Regions from separate parts of the Catenulispora subtropica genome, predicted to be linked through region 3. Evidence: riboswitches for the same ligand, from Rfam matches in the RefSeq annotation. Region 3 holds a riboswitch; each other region holds the start of a gene.
The links. A riboswitch is a leader RNA that binds a small molecule or an ion and turns the genes downstream of it on or off. The one in region 3 is predicted to bind cobalamin.
Positions count from the first base shown of each region.

Region 1: another riboswitch for cobalamin. It lies ahead of ABD466_RS18620 (putative cobaltochelatase); the one in region 3 lies ahead of ABD466_RS06250 (ABC transporter substrate-binding protein).
Region 2: another riboswitch for cobalamin. It lies ahead of cobN (cobaltochelatase subunit CobN); the one in region 3 lies ahead of ABD466_RS06250 (ABC transporter substrate-binding protein).
Region 4: another riboswitch for cobalamin. It lies ahead of ABD466_RS12090 (ribonucleoside-diphosphate reductase subunit alpha); the one in region 3 lies ahead of ABD466_RS06250 (ABC transporter substrate-binding protein).

Region 1 covers NZ_BAAAQM010000020.1:23,559-27,749, forward strand. Annotated here, with positions in the region: gene cobO (cob(I)yrinic acid a,c-diamide adenosyltransferase) at 1-210, opposite strand, end outside; gene ABD466_RS18620 (putative cobaltochelatase) at 210-2,288, opposite strand; cobalamin riboswitch at 2,376-2,502, opposite strand; gene ABD466_RS18625 (sulfite oxidase-like oxidoreductase) at 2,954-3,598, opposite strand; gene ABD466_RS18630 ((2Fe-2S)-binding protein) at 3,734-4,027, shown strand; gene bfr (bacterioferritin) at 4,116-4,191, shown strand, end outside.
Region 2 covers NZ_BAAAQM010000020.1:115,833-120,023, forward strand. Annotated here, with positions in the region: gene cobN (cobaltochelatase subunit CobN) at 1-2,068, opposite strand, end outside; cobalamin riboswitch at 2,113-2,251, opposite strand; gene ABD466_RS19045 (cobalamin biosynthesis protein) at 2,250-3,194, opposite strand; gene ABD466_RS19050 (COG4280 domain-containing protein) at 3,304-4,044, shown strand; gene ABD466_RS19055 (hypothetical protein) at 4,032-4,191, shown strand, end outside.
Region 3 covers NZ_BAAAQM010000005.1:32,745-36,935, reverse strand. Annotated here, with positions in the region: gene ABD466_RS06265 (alpha/beta fold hydrolase) at 1-37, opposite strand, end outside; gene ABD466_RS06260 (GNAT family N-acetyltransferase) at 160-1,410, shown strand; gene ABD466_RS06255 (enoyl-CoA hydratase/isomerase family protein) at 1,455-2,285, shown strand; cobalamin riboswitch at 2,406-2,540, shown strand; gene ABD466_RS06250 (ABC transporter substrate-binding protein) at 2,655-3,635, shown strand; gene ABD466_RS06245 (FecCD family ABC transporter permease) at 3,844-4,191, shown strand, end outside.
Region 4 covers NZ_BAAAQM010000011.1:61,787-65,977, reverse strand. Annotated here, with positions in the region: gene ABD466_RS12100 (quinone oxidoreductase family protein) at 1-670, shown strand, start outside; gene ABD466_RS12095 (PPOX class F420-dependent oxidoreductase) at 809-1,198, shown strand; cobalamin riboswitch at 1,271-1,525, shown strand; gene ABD466_RS12090 (ribonucleoside-diphosphate reductase subunit alpha) at 1,653-4,040, shown strand; gene ABD466_RS12085 (ribonucleotide-diphosphate reductase subunit beta) at 4,053-4,191, shown strand, end outside.

The DNA of each region.
Region 1 (4,191 bases), on a different contig from region 3:
GTTCTCCTCGCCGATGCGCCACTTCGCCGACTTCACGAACTGGAACACCCCGATCGGCCAGCCCTGGTTCCACCCACGCAGCGCCAGCCCGAAGGCGGCTGTGGACTTCCCCTTGCCGGGACCGGTGTGGACGATCGTCAGCGGCCGGTTGCGCCGCTGCCGGGTGGTCAAGCCGTCGTCGGGCACGTATGCGGGTTGGCCCTGGGGCATCAGGCGGCCCTCCGGTCGGAGTGGGGGCGGTTGCTCTGCACCGCCGCGGTCAGCGTGTCCGCGGCCAGATCGGCGAGCCGGAGGCACTCGCCCCCGAGGTCGCCGGCCAGCCGGGCGGCCAGGCCCAGGCGGACCGGGCCGGCTTCGCAGTCCACGACGACCGCGGTGCCGCCGACGGACGCGACGGTGGTCGCGAGGTGACCGGCGGCACGGCGGGCGTCGGCCAGCGGGTCCTTCGCGCGCGAGGCCTGGGTCGCGCGGCCGTCGGTGACGACGACCACGAGCGGGCGGCGCTGCGGATCGCGCATCCGCTCGACGCGCAGGACGCCGGCGGCCTGGAGGAGCCCGGCCGCGAGCGGAGTGCGGCCTCCGGTGGGCAGGGTGGTCAGGCGCGCGGCGCCGGCGTCGACGGACCAGGTGGGCGGGAGGACGACGTCGGCCTCACGCCCGCGGAAGGTGACCAGGCCGACCTTGTCGCGGCGCTGGTACGCGTCCATGAGCAGCGACAGGATCGCGCCCTTGACCGCGGACATGCGCTGGCGCGCGGCCATGGAGCCGGAGGCGTCGACGACGAAGAGGACGAGGTTGCCCTCGCGGCCCTCGCGGATCGGCTCGCGGAGGTCCGCGGGCCGGAGGATCAGGGCGCCTTCGTCGCGGCCTCGGGACACCTGCTCAGGTGCGGCCGCTCGAACCGTCGCCACGAGGTGCAGCCCGCGTGTCCCGGGGCGCGCGCCGATCGCCCGGCCCGAGCTGGTCCGCGCCTTGGAGCGGCGGCCTTCGGCACCGCCGCCCACGCCCTCCACCTTCAGCAGGCGCGCCTTGAACGGCTCGCCCGGCATCGCAGGGCTCTGCTCCCGCGCCGCGCCGGACGGCTCCTGCCCGCCCGCCGAGGAGCCGGAATCGGCCACCGCCTGGCCGACCGGCTCCTTCTCCGCCTCGTCGTGCGACCGCTGATCAGATTTCTCCGGCCGCTCCGGCTCGGTGTTCCGCGCATCCGGAGCACCGCCGCCGGGCTGATCGTCGAGCGGGCCGCCGCCACCGGGCCCGTCAGGACCGGGATCAGGATCCTCGTCCCCGTCCCGCATCGCCTCGTCCAGTCGCTCCTCGTCCAGCCCCGGCGCGTCGAACGGGTGCCGGCGCCGCCGGTGCGGCAGCGCGAGCGTCGCCGCCCGCCGCACGTCCTCGGCGATCACCACGGTCCGGCCGGCCCAGGCCGCCAGCGCCGTGGCGGCGCGCGCCGTCACCAGGTCCGCGCGCATGCCGTCGACTTCGAAGGCGGCGCAGATCCGGGTGATCCGCAGCAGTTCCCCGTCCGGGAGCACCACGGAAGGGAGCAGTTCGCGGGCGGCGGCGATGCGCGCGGCGGTCTCCTTGTCGGCGGCCTCCCAGGCGGTGGCGAACGCCTCGGGGTCGGCTTCGTAGGCGAGGCGGCGGCGCACCACCTCGGCGCGTTCGGCCGGGTCGCGGCTGGCGCGGACCTCGACGGTCAGGCCGAAGCGGTCGAGCAGCTGCGGGCGGAGTTCGCCCTCCTCCGGGTTCATGGTGCCGACGAGGAGGAAGCGGGCGGAGTGCCGGACGGAGACGCCTTCGCGTTCGACGTGGGCGACGCCCATCGCGGCGGCGTCCAGCAGGAGGTCGACGAGGTGGTCGTGGAGGAGGTTGACCTCGTCCACGTAGAGGAGGCCGCGGTGGGCCGCCGCCAGCAGTCCGGGTTCGTAGGCCGCTATGCCGGAGGCGAGCACCTTCTCCAGGTCCAGCGATCCGACGAGGCGGTCCTCGGTGGCGCCGACCGGGAGCTCCACCAGGCGGGCCGGGCGGGAGTCGACCACCACGGCGCCGAAGTGCGGGCCGTCCGGACAGCCGACGTCGGGGACCTCGGGGTCGCAGGAGAAGCGGCAGCCCCGGACGACGTCGATCTCCGGCAGCACCGCGGACAGGGCGCGCACGATCGTGGATTTGGCGGTGCCTTTCTCACCGCGGACCAGCACCCCGCCGACGGCCGGGGAGACGGCGTTGAGCAACAGGGCCAGCCGCAGATCGTCGAGTCCGACCACTGCGGCGAAGGGGTACGGCGGCACGCCGAATCAGCTCCTCACGGGTGTCCACGCCCGACAGGTCAGGTAGCACAAGCACGCCGCGGGGGCGGCGTGCCGGGGACGGTCGGAGTCTCCTGACTCTCAGATCGCAGCGCCTCTCCCGCCTTCCCAGAACGTTGACGTTCCAGTGGCATCCCACGAAGAGGTGCTCCCTGATCACAGTGGCGGGACCGTTCCGGATTCACACCGGGATTCCTGCCGACCATCCTGCGTTGCAGCATCCCGCAGCGATCATCGGGCGTCAAACCGCGACCGGCCGGGCGCGCCGGGGCGCCTGGGCGCGCTCGTCCGGCGCCCGGTGGCGGGATGTCCGGATGTGTCTGTCAATGGGAAGGTGATCGAGCGAAAGCGCGGACCGCGCGTCCTGGGCGAATACGAGTTGGAGGGCGGTGCCTTCGGACCGGCGGCGGGTGCGGGGCGGGGTGAGCAACGCGACACGCGCGCAGCGGGCGGGAAGGGCGGGAAGGGACAGCCGGCGGGATCACACGGGTCGCCCGGATCGGCGGGGTCGCCCGGATCGTCGGGGTCGCACGCCTCTGCGGGATCCGAACGCCGCCGCCGCGCGCTGAGCCGCTCCGGAACGCTGTGGCAGGCCGTATTGCGCCGGATCCACATGCGGTGATGATCCGGGCCCTACGGTCTCCGACCTACAGCGGCGGCCCGTCGCCCGGGTCTTCTTGGTAGGAGTACCGCTGTTCCCGCCACGGGTCGCCGATGTTGTGGTAGCCGCGCTCCTCCCAGAAGCCGCGGCGGTCCTCGGTGAGGTACTCGATGCCGCGCACCCACTTCGGGCCCTTCCAGGCGTACAGGTGCGGCACGATCAGGCGGAGCGGGAAGCCGTGATCGGGGGTGAGCGGCTCACCGTTGTGGTGGGTGGCGAACACCACGTTCTCGTGGAGCAGGTCCTCCAGGCGGAGGTTGGTGCTGTAGCCGTACTCGGCCCAGACGGTCACGTGGGCCACGTCCGGGGCCGGCGGGGCCAGGTCGAGGACGGTGCGGGCGGCGACGCCGCGCCAGGCGGCGTCCAGCATCGTGAACTTGGTGACGCAGTGGAAGTCGGCCACGACGTCGATCGCCGGCAGCGCCGAGAACTCGTCGTGGAACCAGACCGCCTCCTCGCCGTCGGCGGTGGCGCCGGTCACCCGGAAGTCCCAGCTGTCCGGCTTGAAGCGGGGCACGGGGCCGTAGTGCAGCACCGGCCACTCGCCGCGCTGCATGCGCTGACCGGGTGGAAGCCGGCCCGCCGTCTGCTCCTCGGCTTCGATGTCCACCCCTGATCCCGGCTGCCCCATGCGGTCCATGTTTCCAGATGTGGTGCACGGCACGTGCGCCGGGGACTTGGCAGTGCCGGATAAGTAGCTTAGGCTCGCCTAAGTCCCCAGTGATCAGGCCGGACGCGCCGATCGACGAGCCCCCGGAGCCACGCTTTGTACGCCTGCATATGCCACGCGGTGACCACCGCCGAGGTCGACGCCGCGGTCGCGCTGGGCGCCCAGACCGTCAAGCAGGTCCGCCAGGCCACCGGGGCGGGCGCGTCGTGCGGGACCTGCGTGAAGCGGCTGAGCTGCCTGCTGGCCGCCGCCCGGGTCGCGGACTCGGCGCCGGCGGAGGCCGTACCCGAGGCGGAGCGGCTGCCGGCGGTCCCCGCGGGGGACGTGCTCCCGTCCCAGGTCACCGTGCACGCTCCGGACTGCCCGGCCGCGCTCCCCGCCCTGGGCTGATCCGGCACGCCCCGCCGGCCCCCGTTCGGCGCAATCCGCCACGACGTCGTTACCGTCCGCGACCGCCACTCTGGCAGGATCTGGCGGCATGCAGGGTGACAAGGACATCATCGCGTTCCTGAACGAGCAGCTCACCGCCGAACTGACGGCCGTCAACCAGTACT
Region 2 (4,191 bases), on a different contig from region 3:
CCCCGCCGAAGACCTGCTTCGCCCGCAGCACCGCCAACACGTCGGCGACCAGTTCCCCGCCTTCCGGCGCCCGGCCGAGGATGTGCAGCCCGTCGCGGATCTGCACGTCCTTGATCTCGCACAGGTAGCCGTCCAGGTGCAGCACGAACTCGTCGAAGTCGTCGTCGGCCGGCTGGCGCTCGACGTCGCCGTGCAGGAACGCCGCGAGGTCGTGGTGCAGCTGCGCGGCGCGGATCAGGGTCCAGATCTGCGCCCGCACCGCCGGGGCCTTGTCCGGGTCCAGCGCGGACACGGCGGCGTACTCGTCGAGCAGCTGCTCCAGCTTGGCCAGCTCGCCGTAGGTGTCGGCGCGCGCCATCGGCGGCATCAGGTGGTCGACGATGGTGGCGTGGCCGCGGCGCTTGGCCTGCGTGCCCTCGCCGGGGTCGTTGACGATGAACGGGTAGACCAGCGGCAGCTCGCCCAGGACCGCGTCCGGGGCGCACGACGCGGACAGGCCGAGGCCCTTGCCGGGCAGCCACTCCAGCGTGCCGTGCTTGCCGAGGTGCACGACGGCGTCCGCGCCGAACGCGTTCTCCAGCCAGCGGTAGGCGGCCAGGTAGTGGTGGCTCGGCGGCAGGTCGGGGTCGTGGTAGATGGCGATGGGGTTCTCGCCGAAGCCGCGCGGCGGCTGGATCATCAGCAGCACGTTCCCGAACTGGAGCGAGGCGAGCACGATGTCGTCCCCGTCGACGTAGAGCGAGCCGGGCGGCTCACCCCAGTGCCGGCGGATGCCCTCGCGCAGTTCGGCGGGCAAGCCCGCGAACCAGGACTCGTAATCGCCGAGCGGGACGCGGGCGGGGGCGGCCGCCAGCTGGTCCTCGGTGAGCCACTCGACGTCGTGGCCGCCCGCGGCGATGAGGCGGTGGATGAGCTCGTCGCCGTCCTCGGGGAAGTCGCCGACGGTGTAGCCGGCCGCGCGCAGGGCGGTGAGCAGGCGGACGGCGGAGGCAGGAGTGTCCAGGCCGACGGCGTTGCCGATGCGGGAATGCTTGGTCGGGTAGGAGGACAGGACCAGGGCGAGTTTCTTGTCGCTGTTGGGGATCGAGCGGAGTGCGGCATGGCGGAAGGCGATGCCCGCGAGCCGCCGGGCGCGCTCCTCGTCGGCGACGTAGACGGGGATGTCCGCCTCGCCCTTCTCCTTGAACGAGAAGGGGACGGCGATCAGGCGGCCGTCGAACTCCGGGATCGCGACCTGCATCGCCGCGTCCATCGGGGTGAGCGCGGCGTCGGAGTCCCGCCACGCCTCGCGGGAGGAGGTGAGACAGAGCCCTTGGATCACCGGGATGTCGAGGGCGGCCAGCGCTCCCACGTCCCAGGCGTCCTCGTCACCGCCGGCGCCGGCGTCGGCCGCGGTGGCCCCGCCGCCGGCCAGGACGGTGACGACCAGCGCGTCGCAGCGGCCGAGCAGCTCGACGAGGCCTTGGCCCGCGGCGTCGGACAGACCCCGCAGCGAGCCGCAGTAGACCGGCAGGGCGTTGGCGCCGCGGGCTTCGAGGGCGTCGGCGAGGGTGTCGACGAATCCTGTGTTGCCGGAGAGCTCGTGCGCGCGGTAGAAGACGATGCCGACGGTTGGGCGGCCGTCCCGGCTCGCCCGCTCGCCGTGCACCCCGAACTCGGGCATCGCCGTGGGCGCGTCGAATCCTTCGCCGCCGCCGAGCACCGTGTCGGTGAGGAAGTTCGCCAGCTGCGCCAGGTTCGCGGGACCGCCGGCGGTGAGGTAGTTCAGCGCGTCGGCCGCGACGCCGCCGGGCACGGTCGACAACGCCATCAGTTCGGCGTCCGGCACCGCCTCGCCGCCGAGGACGACGGCCGGAACCCCGCTGGCCGCGACCGCGTCGACCAGCCACTGCCACAGGCGGTGGCCGCCGAGCAGCCGCAGGACCGCGACGTCCGCGTCGCCGAGGAGCGGCGCGAGGCTGTCGGCATCCAGCCGGGCGGGATTCGCCGTGCGATAGGGGGCGCCGGACGCGTGGGCGGCCAGAAGCTCGGTGTCAGCGGTGGACAGCAGCAGAACGCGCGCGGGCATGCGGCGGCACTTCCTCTCGCGGAGTCCGCGCTCCGCCTCGGGCCGATGGTGACGGACGACAGGCAGTTCCTGACTCGCGGCCTTGAGGAGGACCGCTCACAGTTGCGGGACAGCGCCCGATTCGCACGGGCTTCCTGACTTCGTCGTCCGGGGGACAGTGTGCCAGATCGGCGGATCGGGGCTAGCCCCTGAATCGGCCGAGTCCCTTGGCGAGCCGCACCGCCGCGACGGCGGCCGCGCCGCCGACGGTCGCCGACAGCACCGACGCCCGCCGGATGTCGGCGACCCTCGGCGCGCGCCCCGAGCCCAGTACCGGCCGGTGTTCGACGACGTCGCCGTAGGTGTTGGTGCCGCCCAGGCGGACGCCGAGCGCGCCGGCGGCCGACGCCTCGCAGCGTCCGGCGTTCGGGCTGGGGTGGCGGGCGCCGTCGCGTCGCAGCGCCCTGAGGGCCTGGATGGGGCTGCCGCCGACGATCGGAGCCGCCGCGACCGTGACGGCGCCGGTGAACCGGGCCGGCAGGTAGTTCAGCACGTCGTCGAGCCGGGCCGCGGCCCAGCCGAAGTTCCGGTACCGCGCGTCGCGGTAGCCGACCATCGCGTCGAGCGTGTTCGACGCCCGGTACGCCAGCAGCCCCGGGATCCCCGCGACCGCGCCCCAGAACAGCGGGGCCACGACCGCGTCGGAGGTGTTCTCGGCGACCGATTCGACGACCGCGCGCGCGATCTGGTCGGCGTCCAGGCCCCGCGGGTCGCGGCCGCACAGGTGCGGCAGCCGTTCCCGGGCCGCCGCGAGGTCGCCCTCGGTCAGCGATCCGCCGATCAGCGCCGCCTCGCGCCGCAGCGACGTCCCGCCGAGTACGGTCCACGTCGCTGCGGCGGTCAGCGCCGTCCCGGCCCACGGGCGCCGCCCGAACCGCTCCCCCGCGACGCCCAACGCCGCGGCCCCCGCCACCAGAGTGCCCGCGTAGGCGGCACCCGCGACCCGCGAGTCCGCGTACATCACCTTCCGCAGCCCGGCGGCCACCCGGCCGAACCCGGCCACCGGATGCCCTCGCCGCGGGTCCGCGAAATACCAGTCCGCCGCGAAGCCGAGCGCGAGCCCCACGGCCCGGGAAGAAGATCGCATGCGCACAACCTATCGACGCCGCGCCATGGCCCGTCCTCAGGGAGCGACCGGCCGCTCCTCACCGCCGTGCCGTGACGGCTTCCGTGGCCGGACCGGTTACATTAACCCCGTGGGAACAGCTCTCCTGCTGCTGTCCGTCTACCTGGCCTGCGCGGTCGAGGCCGTGGAGGCTCTCACCATCGTGCTCGCCGCCGGCGTCACGCGCGGCTGGCGCCCGGCGCTGCAGGGCGTCGCGGCCGGGCTGCTCCTGCTCGGGGCCGTGGTCGCGGCCCTCGGGCCGGCGTTGACGGTGCTGCCGCTCAAGACGCTGCGGCTGGTGGTCGGCGGGCTGCTGCTGACCTTCGGGCTCCAGTGGCTGCGCAAAGCGATCCTGCGCGCGTCCGGTGACAAGGACCTGCGCGACGAGGCCGCGGCCTACCGCCGCCAGGTCGCCGCCGCCGCGCGGGTGACCAGCAGCAAGAAGCCGTTCGTCGACGACTGGTACGCCTTCACCTTGTCCTTCAAGGGTGTCGTCCTGGAGGGCCTGGAGGTCGCGTTCATCGCCCTCACCTTCGGCGCCAATCAGCACGGTGTCGCGCTCGCCGCGCTGGCCGCGGTCGCCGCCGTCCTCACCGTCGCGGCGGCGGGCGTCGTGCTGAAGGCCCCGCTGGCCCGCGTCCCGGAGAACACCATGAAGTTCGCGGTCGGTGTGATGCTCACCGGCTTCGGCATCTTCTGGGGCGCGGCGGGCGCCGGCGCGGAGTGGCCCGGCGGTGACGCCGCCCTCCCCGTCATCGTCGCCTATGTGCTGGCCGTCGCCGCCACCGCGGTCTGGGTCCTGCGCAGGAGGCGCGCGGTATGGGCCGGCTGAAAGCCTTCGCAGCCTTCTGGTACGAGTTCATCGTCGGCGACGATCCGATGGTCGCCGTCCTGATCATCGCCGCCCTGGCCGGCACCGCCGTCCTCAGCACCCGCACCACCGCGTGCTGGTGGCTGTTGCCGGTCGTCGTCACGCTGG
Region 3 (4,191 bases):
ACGGGCCGGGAAGGCGGATCGGATCGGAATCCTGCATGGCATCAGCCTCCCATGCTGCCGCCTTGTGAGGAGCTTGCGTCCGGGCTCGGGGGGCGCGGGAGGGGCGTGCGCGGTGAATATTGGCTCGCATGTGCGGCGATGCGGTGTTAGCCATGGATTATGAGCTCCGATGCCCCTTCCTACCCGGTCCGCCCCTTCACCGACGAGGAGGCGCCCGCCTTCGCCGCGCAGCTGGACTTCGGGTTCCACGAGAACCCGCCGCAGGAGGCCCACGACCTGTGGCAGGGTCTGCTGCCGCGGGAGCGGTCGGTGGCCGCGTTCGACGGCGACGAGCTGGTGAGCACCGGCGGTGACTTCCCGTTCGAACTCACGGTGCCCGGCGGGGTCACGGTGCCGGCCGGCGGCGTGACGATGATCACGGTGAAGGCCACGCACCGGCGGCGCGGCATCCTGACGGCGATGATGCGGCACCAGATGCACGGGTGGCACGAGCGCGGGGACGCGCCGGTCGGCATCCTGCTCGCGTCCGAGCCCGCCATCTACGGACGGTTCGGCTACGCGCTGGGCGTCCAGCACCTGAGCCTCACCGTCCCGCGCGGCGACAACGGGCTGTCGGCGGTGGCCGGCAGTGACAAGTTCCGGATGCGGATGGTGGATCCGCTGGAGGGATACGAGCGCTGCCAGGAGGTCGTCGAGGCCAACCGGCTGGGCCGGCCCGGCATGATGCCGCGGGTCGGCGACGGGTGGCGCGACGCGGCGCTGGCCGACTGGGAGTTCGCGCGGGACGGCGCCGGGCCGCTGCGGTGCGTGCTGGCCGAGGACGCCGACGGGACGACCGTCGGCTTCGCGCGGTACCGGGTCAAGGAGGGCTACAACAACCCGGCGCGGCCGGAGTGCAAGGTGAGGGTCAAGGACGTCTACGGGCGCGACCTCGCTTCCTACGTCGCCATGTGGCGATTCCTGTGCGACCTCGATCTGACGAGCGAGGTCCAGGCCGAGGTGCCGGCCGACGACCCGCTGACGTTCCTGCTCGCCGACTTCCGGCAGGCGGTACCGCGCCTGCAGGACATGCTCTATGTGCGGATCGTGGACGTGGACAGGGCCCTGGCCGCGCGGCGTTACGCCACTGCGGTGGACGTGGTGTTCGAGCTCTCCGACCCGTTCTGCCCGTGGAACACCGGGCGGTGGCGGCTCCGCGGGGACGCCGACGGCGCGGAGTGCTCGCGGACGACGGATCCGGCGGACCTGGTCCTGGGGCCGCGCGAGCTCGGGGCCGCGTACCTCGGCGGGTTCTCGCTCGGGGCGCTGGGCCGGGCCGGGCGGATCGAGGAGCTGCGGGCGGGGGCGCTGGCGCAGGCGTCGCGGGCGTTCGTCAGCGATGTCGCGCCGTTCGTGCCCTTCGGATTCTGATCTGCGCTTTTGGATTCAAATCGCTGTCTCATACTGTGGGCGGCATGACTGAGGCACTGGAGAAGGATTACAACGGAGTACTCCTGCGGCGGCACCCGGCCGAGGGCAACGGCGTGGTCGCGGAGATCGTGCTGAACCGCGCCGAGGCGATGAACGCGATCTCGACCGGGATGGCCGCGGCGATCCGGGACGTGGCGCCGGAACTGGCCGACGACCCGGCGGTGCGCGCGGTGGTGGTCTCGTCGGCCGCGCCGTCGGCCGAGGGGAAGAACCACGCGTTCTGCGTCGGCGTGGACCTGAAGGAACGCAACCAGATGAGCGACGCCGAGCTGGTCGCCACCCGGCCGGCGTTCCGGCGCACCTGGTCCGCCTTCGGCTCGCTGCCGATGCCGGTGATCGCGGCGGTGTCCGGCTACGCGCTCGGCGGCGGCTGCGAACTGGCGCTGGGGTGCGACCTCATCGTCGCCGACGACGGTGCGGTGTTCGGCCTGCCGGAGGTGTCGGTGGGCGTCATCCCCGGCGGCGGTGGAACGCAGACGCTGGTGCGGCGGGTGGGCATGAACCGCGCCGCGGACCTGATCTTCACCGCGCGGCGGATCGACGCCGACGAGGCCGACCGGTTCGGGATGATCGACCGGCGGGTCGCCGGCGCGTCCACCGCGCGGGCGGCGGCGCTGGAGCTGGCGCAGCAGATCGCGAAGAACTCGCCGATCGGCGTGCGCAACGCGAAGCACGCGCTGAAGGTCGGCGCGGATCTGCCGCTGGCGGCCGGACTGGACGTCGAGGACGGGGCGTGGCGCGCGACGGCGTTCTCGGCGGACCGGGCCGAGGGGGTGCGGGCCTTCGTGGAGAAGCGGAAGCCGGTCTGGCCGTAACGGCGGGGTCACGGCCGCCGGGGCTGCGACAGCCTTCGACAGCCCGCGACAGCCCTCGACAGCCCTCGAGTTGTGCAGATCACGGGCCCGCGCCCCGTTCGGGGTTAGTCGCGGGCCCGTGTGCTTGCTAGCGTCTGCGGTGACGGCGGCGTGCCGTCCACAACGTGTGCAGCGAAGCCGGTGGGAATCCGGCGCTGTCCCGCAACTGTGAGCTCCCCCGGGAGCGAGCCAGGTCGCCTCACGCGGTGTGTCAACGTTCGGCCCTCGCGGTTCGGGGCGGTCCGGCTGTGCGCATCACGGTCACCAGGGCCGGCGTGCGTCGCGCGGGGCCGCGGATCAGCCGGAGGAGCTGACCTCGTGCATTCTCGTCTGCACAGTGTGGCGCGGCATGTCGCCGTGGGTGTCATAGCGGGTTCGGCGTTGCTGGCCGCCGGGTGTTCGTCGTCGAAGTCGGCGCCCGCGGCGTCGGGCACGGCCTCGACCTCGACCTCTTCCTCGGCCTCGCCGAGCGCGGCGGCGTTCCCGGCCACCGTCACCGCCAAGAACGGCGCGGTGAAGCTGGCCGCGCAGCCCAAGAAGATCGTGTCCCTGTCCCCGTCGGCGACCGAGGACTTGTTCGCGATCGGGGCGGACAGCCAGGTGGTCGCGGTCGACGACCAGTCGAACTACCCCGCGAGCGCGCCGAAGACCGCGCTGTCCGGCTTCAAGCCGGACGCCGAGGCGATCGCGAAGTACAACCCGGATCTGGTGGTGGTCGCCGCCGACACCTCGAACATCGTCGAGCAGCTGGGCAAGCTGAACGTGCCGGTGCTGTGGTTCGACGCGCCGAACAGCCTGGACGACGCCTACGGCCAGATCACCGCCCTCGGCGCCGCGACCGGCCACGCGGACAAGGCCGCCACCGAAGTCGCCGCCATGAAGCAGAAGATCACCAGCGCGATCGCGGCCACGAAGAAGCCCGCCACGCCGCTGAAGTACTACTACGAGGTCGGCACCCCCGGGAACTACAGCGCCACCTCGAAGACCTTCATCGGCTCGGTCTTCGCCCAGCTGGGCCTGGCCAACGTCGCCGACGCCGCCGACAAGACCGGCGGCGGCTACCCCCAGCTCAGCGACGAGTACCTGGTCACCGCGGCGCCCGACCTGGTCTTCCTGGCCGACACCAAGTGCTGCCAGCAGACCTCCGCGGCGGTCGCCGCCCGCCCCGGCTGGTCCGCCGTCCCGGCGGTGAAGAACGCCGCCAAGGGCACCATCGTCGGCCTCGACGACGACATCGCCTCCCGTTGGGGCCCGCGCCTGGCCGACCTGGTCCAGCAGGTCTCCGACGCGGTGAACAAGGCCCAGGGCTGAGACCCCGGCGATGAGGCGCGGAGGTTCGCCCGGCCCGGCGGTGCCGGGTCCGGGCGAAGGGACGACCGGAGGGACGCTCGCTACGACAGCCGCGGGGGTGGTGTCGGGCGAGATCTCCAGGGAGAGCGGGCCGGCAGCCGATCTGACGGGTGCGATCGACGACGGGGTGGTCCCTGCGCGCAAACTCGCCCGCCCGGCGATCGTGCTCATGGCCGCCACCGCGGCCCTTCTCCTCTCCGTCCTCGTCGCCAGTCTCGGCGGTGCCGCCGGCCTCCCGGTCGGTGGCACCGCCGCCGCGCTGCTCGACAAGCTCCCCTTCGTCCACCTCTCCACCGGCCTCACTCCGGTGCAGCAGGGCGTCCTCGACCAGATCCGGCTGCCCCGCGTCGTCCTCGCGACCTTGGTCGGCGCCCTGCTTGCGCAGGCCGGCGCGGCTTATCAGGGAGTGTTCCGCAACCCGTTGTCCGACTCCGGCACCATCGGTGCCTCCGCCGGCGCGGGGATGGCCGCGACCCTGGTCATCGTCTACGGCGGCGGGCCCGAGCAGACCTTCGGC
Region 4 (4,191 bases), on a different contig from region 3:
GGCCGCGCGGGTGCCGGACGGGCTGGCCCTGGAGCGGGCCACCATCGTGCCGCTCACGTGGGCCACGGCCGTCGGGCTCGCCGACGCCGCTCATGTGTCCTCGAAGGACCGGGTCCTGGTCACCGGCGCCGGGGGCGGGGTCGGCGACGCGCTGGCGGCCGTGCTGAGCCTGCGCACTCCGCGTTGCGTCGTCGGCGGCACGAGCGCGAACTCCGCGGGCAGGCTGGCGGCGGTCTACCGTCCGGCGGTGCGGGACGCGGAGTTCGGCGCGGCGGCCCGCAAGGCCAACGACGACGAACTCTTCGACGTCGTGCTGGAGTCCATCGGCGGCGACGTGGCGTCGGCCTCGCTCGGGCTGCTCGCGCCGGGGGGCCGCTACGTCAGCTACGGCGCCGCGGCCGGTCAGCCCGACCCGGCCGCCCCGGCGCCGGCGGACCTGCGGCGCAACAACTGGACCACCGCCGGCTTCAGCATCATCAACCGGGCCCGCGCCGACGCGCGCGCCGTCGGGGCGCTCATCGCGGCGGTGTTCGCGCTCGCCGAGGCGGGCTCGGGATGGGAGCTCCCGGCGCCGCGGGTGGTCGCGTGGGACGAGGCGATCGACGCGCACATCGCGCAGGCCGAGAACCGCAGCCCGGGCAAGACCGTCGTCGCCGTCCGGGGTTCCTGAGCCGCTCCGAGGCCCGCCCGTCCACGGGAGAACCGGAACCGGGTCGTGGATGGGCGGACCTCGCACGATCAGGGATCGTGATCGCTGCGTGTCGGATCGCGACTTGCGGGGTCGCACCGGGCCGGATGGAGTGGAGCCATGTCTGTGATCCCCGAGTCGCACGCCGACCTGCTCGAGCGCCCCGTCTTCTGTCACCTGGCGACCATCCGCGCGGACGGGAACCCGCACGTGAACCCGATGTGGTTCCTGTGGGACGGCGAGTTCCTGTCGTTCACCACCTCGACCAAGCGTGCGAAGTACAAGGAGCTCAGCGAGCGCCCGAACGCCGCGGTGTCGATCAACGACCCGGACGCGCCGTACCGGTACCTGGAGTTGCGCGGCACCGTGGAACGGATCGAACCGGACACCGAGGGTGCCTTCTTCGCGGTGCTGGCGGACCGTTACTCGCTGCCGATGGACGGCCCCGTGGGCGACGCTCCGTACCGGGTGCGGATCTACCTGCGGCCGACGCACGCGACGTTCCAGTAGCAGCTCTCAGCACGCCCCGGTAGCCCTCTGACATACAGCATGTTGATTGTGAATTAGAGCCCGCCACAAGATATGGTGTCCGACGCAGCTGGTTCGGCCGTCCGCTCGCAGCACGGGCGGCGGCCGAGGCAAGAGGGAACCCGGTGCGAGTCCGGGACTGCCCCGCAGCGGTGAGTGGGAACGACCGCCGTCGTGCACACTGGGCCGGCGGCGCCTTCGGGCGCCGGCGCCGGCCTGGGAAGTGACGGCCAGTAGGTTCCGGGTCCGGGAGTCTCCGGTCCCCGGACGCCCGCGAGTCCGAAGACCTGCCAGCGGTGCCGCGCCCGGACATGGGGTGCGGCCGGTCCGAGGCCGCGCGGGACGGCTGACGGCGAAGGGCGCCGCGCTGCCGCGCGCCTTCTCGTCTCCTCGCGCACGGTCCGGATCGGGACCTACGACTGGCGAGGAGAGGGTTGTGACGGTCACGCAGGTCGGGATCGATGTCGATGCCGGCACGGGGTCGGGCGGGGCGGAGCCGGCGACGCCGCCTCCGGCGGGGACGGCGACGGTCTCCGAGCGGTCCCTGGAAGCGGCCGTCACGCGCTGGGCCGCCGGCCTCCCCGACGTCGACCCGGGCCGCGTCGCCCGCAAGACCTTCGCCGGCCTGCCCGCCGGCGCCGGCCCGGCCCAGGCCGCCGAGCTGGCCGTGCAGTGCGCGGCCGAGCTGATCGGCGAGGAGCCGCAGTACTCGAAGCTGGCGGCGCGGCTGCTGGCGGCGGTGATCGCGGACGAGGCCGCGGGGCAGGGCGCGGTGGCGTTCAGCGCGGCGATCGCCGTCGGGCATCGGGAGGGCCTGATCGGCGATCTCACCGCCGCCTTCGTCGCCGCGGAGGCCGAGCGGTTCGACGCCGCCATCGACGGGGACGGCGATCTCCGCTTCGAGTACTTCGGGCTGCGTACCGTCTACGACCGCTACCTGCTGCGGCACCCGGTCACCCGCCGGGTCATCGAGACGCCGCAGCACTTCCTGCTGCGGGTGGCCGCCGGGCTGTCGGAGCAGGCCGAGGAGGCGATCGGCTTCTACCGGCTGATGTCCTCGCTGGCCTACCTGCCCAGCTCCCCCACGCTGTTCAACTCGGGCACGCGGCACACCCAGATGTCGTCCTGCTATCTGGTCGACTCCCCGCGCGACGAGCTCGACTCCATCTACGCGCGCTACCACCAGGTGGCACGGCTGTCGAAGTTCGCCGGCGGGATCGGCATCGCCTTCTCGCGCGTGCGGGGGCGCGGCGCGCTGATCCGCAGCACCAACGGCCGCTCGAACGGGATCGTGCCGTTCCTGCGCACGCTGGACTCCTCGGTCGCCGCGGTCAACCAGGGCGGACGCCGCAAGGGCGCGGCGTGCGTCTACCTGGAGCCGTGGCACCCGGACATCGAGGAGTTCCTGCAGCTGCGGGACAACACCGGCGAGGACGCGCGCCGCACCCACAACCTGAACCTGGCGAACTGGATCCCGGACGAGTTCATGCGCCGGGTCGAGGCGGACGCGCTGTGGTCGCTGATGGACCCGGACCAGGTGCCGGAGCTGCCGGACCTGTGGGGCGAGGCGTTCGACGCCGCGTACCGCCGGGCCGAGGCCGAGGGCCGTTACGTCCGGCAGCTCCCGGCGCGCGAGCTCTACGGCAGGATGATGCGGACGCTGGCGCAGACCGGCAACGGGTGGATGACGTTCAAGGACGCCTCGAACCGGCTCTGCAACCAGACCGCGGAGCCGGGCCCCGGCGAGAGCCGGAACACGGTGCACCTGTCGAATCTGTGCACGGAGATCATCGAGGTGTCCTCGGACGCCGAGACCGCGGTGTGCAACCTGGGGTCGGTCAACCTGGCGGCGCACCTGACCGCGGACCGGTCGGCCGTGGACTGGGACCGGCTGCGGGACACGGTCCGCACGGCGGTGGTGTTCCTGGACCGCGTCATCGACATCAACTACTACCCGAGCGAGCAGACCGCGGCGTCGAACCCGCGGTGGCGGCCGGTCGGGCTGGGGCTGATGGGGCTGCAGGACGTGTTCTTCGCGCTGCGGCTGCCGTTCGACGACCCGCGGGCGCGCAAGCTTTCGACGCGGATCGCCGAGGAGATCTACCTGACGGCGCTGGAGACGTCGGCCGGGCTGGCCGAGCGGTTCGGCGCGCACCCGGCGTTCGACCGGACCCGGGCCGCCGGGGGCGCGCTGCAGCCGGACCTGTGGGGCTCGGCGACGTCCCCGGCGCTGGCCGCCCGGTGGAGCGCTCTGCGTTCCCGCGTGGCCGCGACCGGCCTGCGCAACTCGCTGCTGGTGGCGATCGCGCCGACCGCCACGATCGCCTCGATCGCGGGCTGCTACGAGTGCATCGAGCCGCAGGTGTCGAACCTGTTCAAGCGCGAGACGCTGTCCGGGGAGTTCCTGCAGATCAACAGCGCGCTGGTGAGCGAGCTGAAGGCGCTGGGGCTGTGGACGCCGGCGGTGCGGGACGCGATCAAGCGGGCCGAGGGGTCCGTGCAGGACATCGAGGCGCTGCCGGCGGAGCTGCGGACGCTGTACCGGACGGCGTGGGAGCTGCCGCAGCGGGCGCTGATCGACCTGGCTGCGGCGCGGGGGCCGTTCGTGGACCAGTCGCAGTCGCTGAACCTGTTCCTGGCGGCGCCGACGATCGGGAAGCTGTCGTCGATGTACATGTACGCGTGGAAGGCCGGGCTGAAGTCCACGTACTACCTCCGGTCGCGGCCGGCGACGCGGATCCAGCAGGCGACGGTGACCGTCGCCTCGGAAGAGGCCGTCGCCTGCTCGCTGGAGAACCCCGAAGCCTGCGAAGCCTGCCAGTAAAGGAAGCCTTTGATGCTGCTCGACCCCGGTCTGGACCTGACCTTGCGCCCGATGCGCTACCCGCGTTTCTTCGACCGCTTCCGTGACGCGATCAAGAACACGTGGACCGTGGAGGAGGTGGACCTGCACAGCGACCTCGCCGACCTGGACC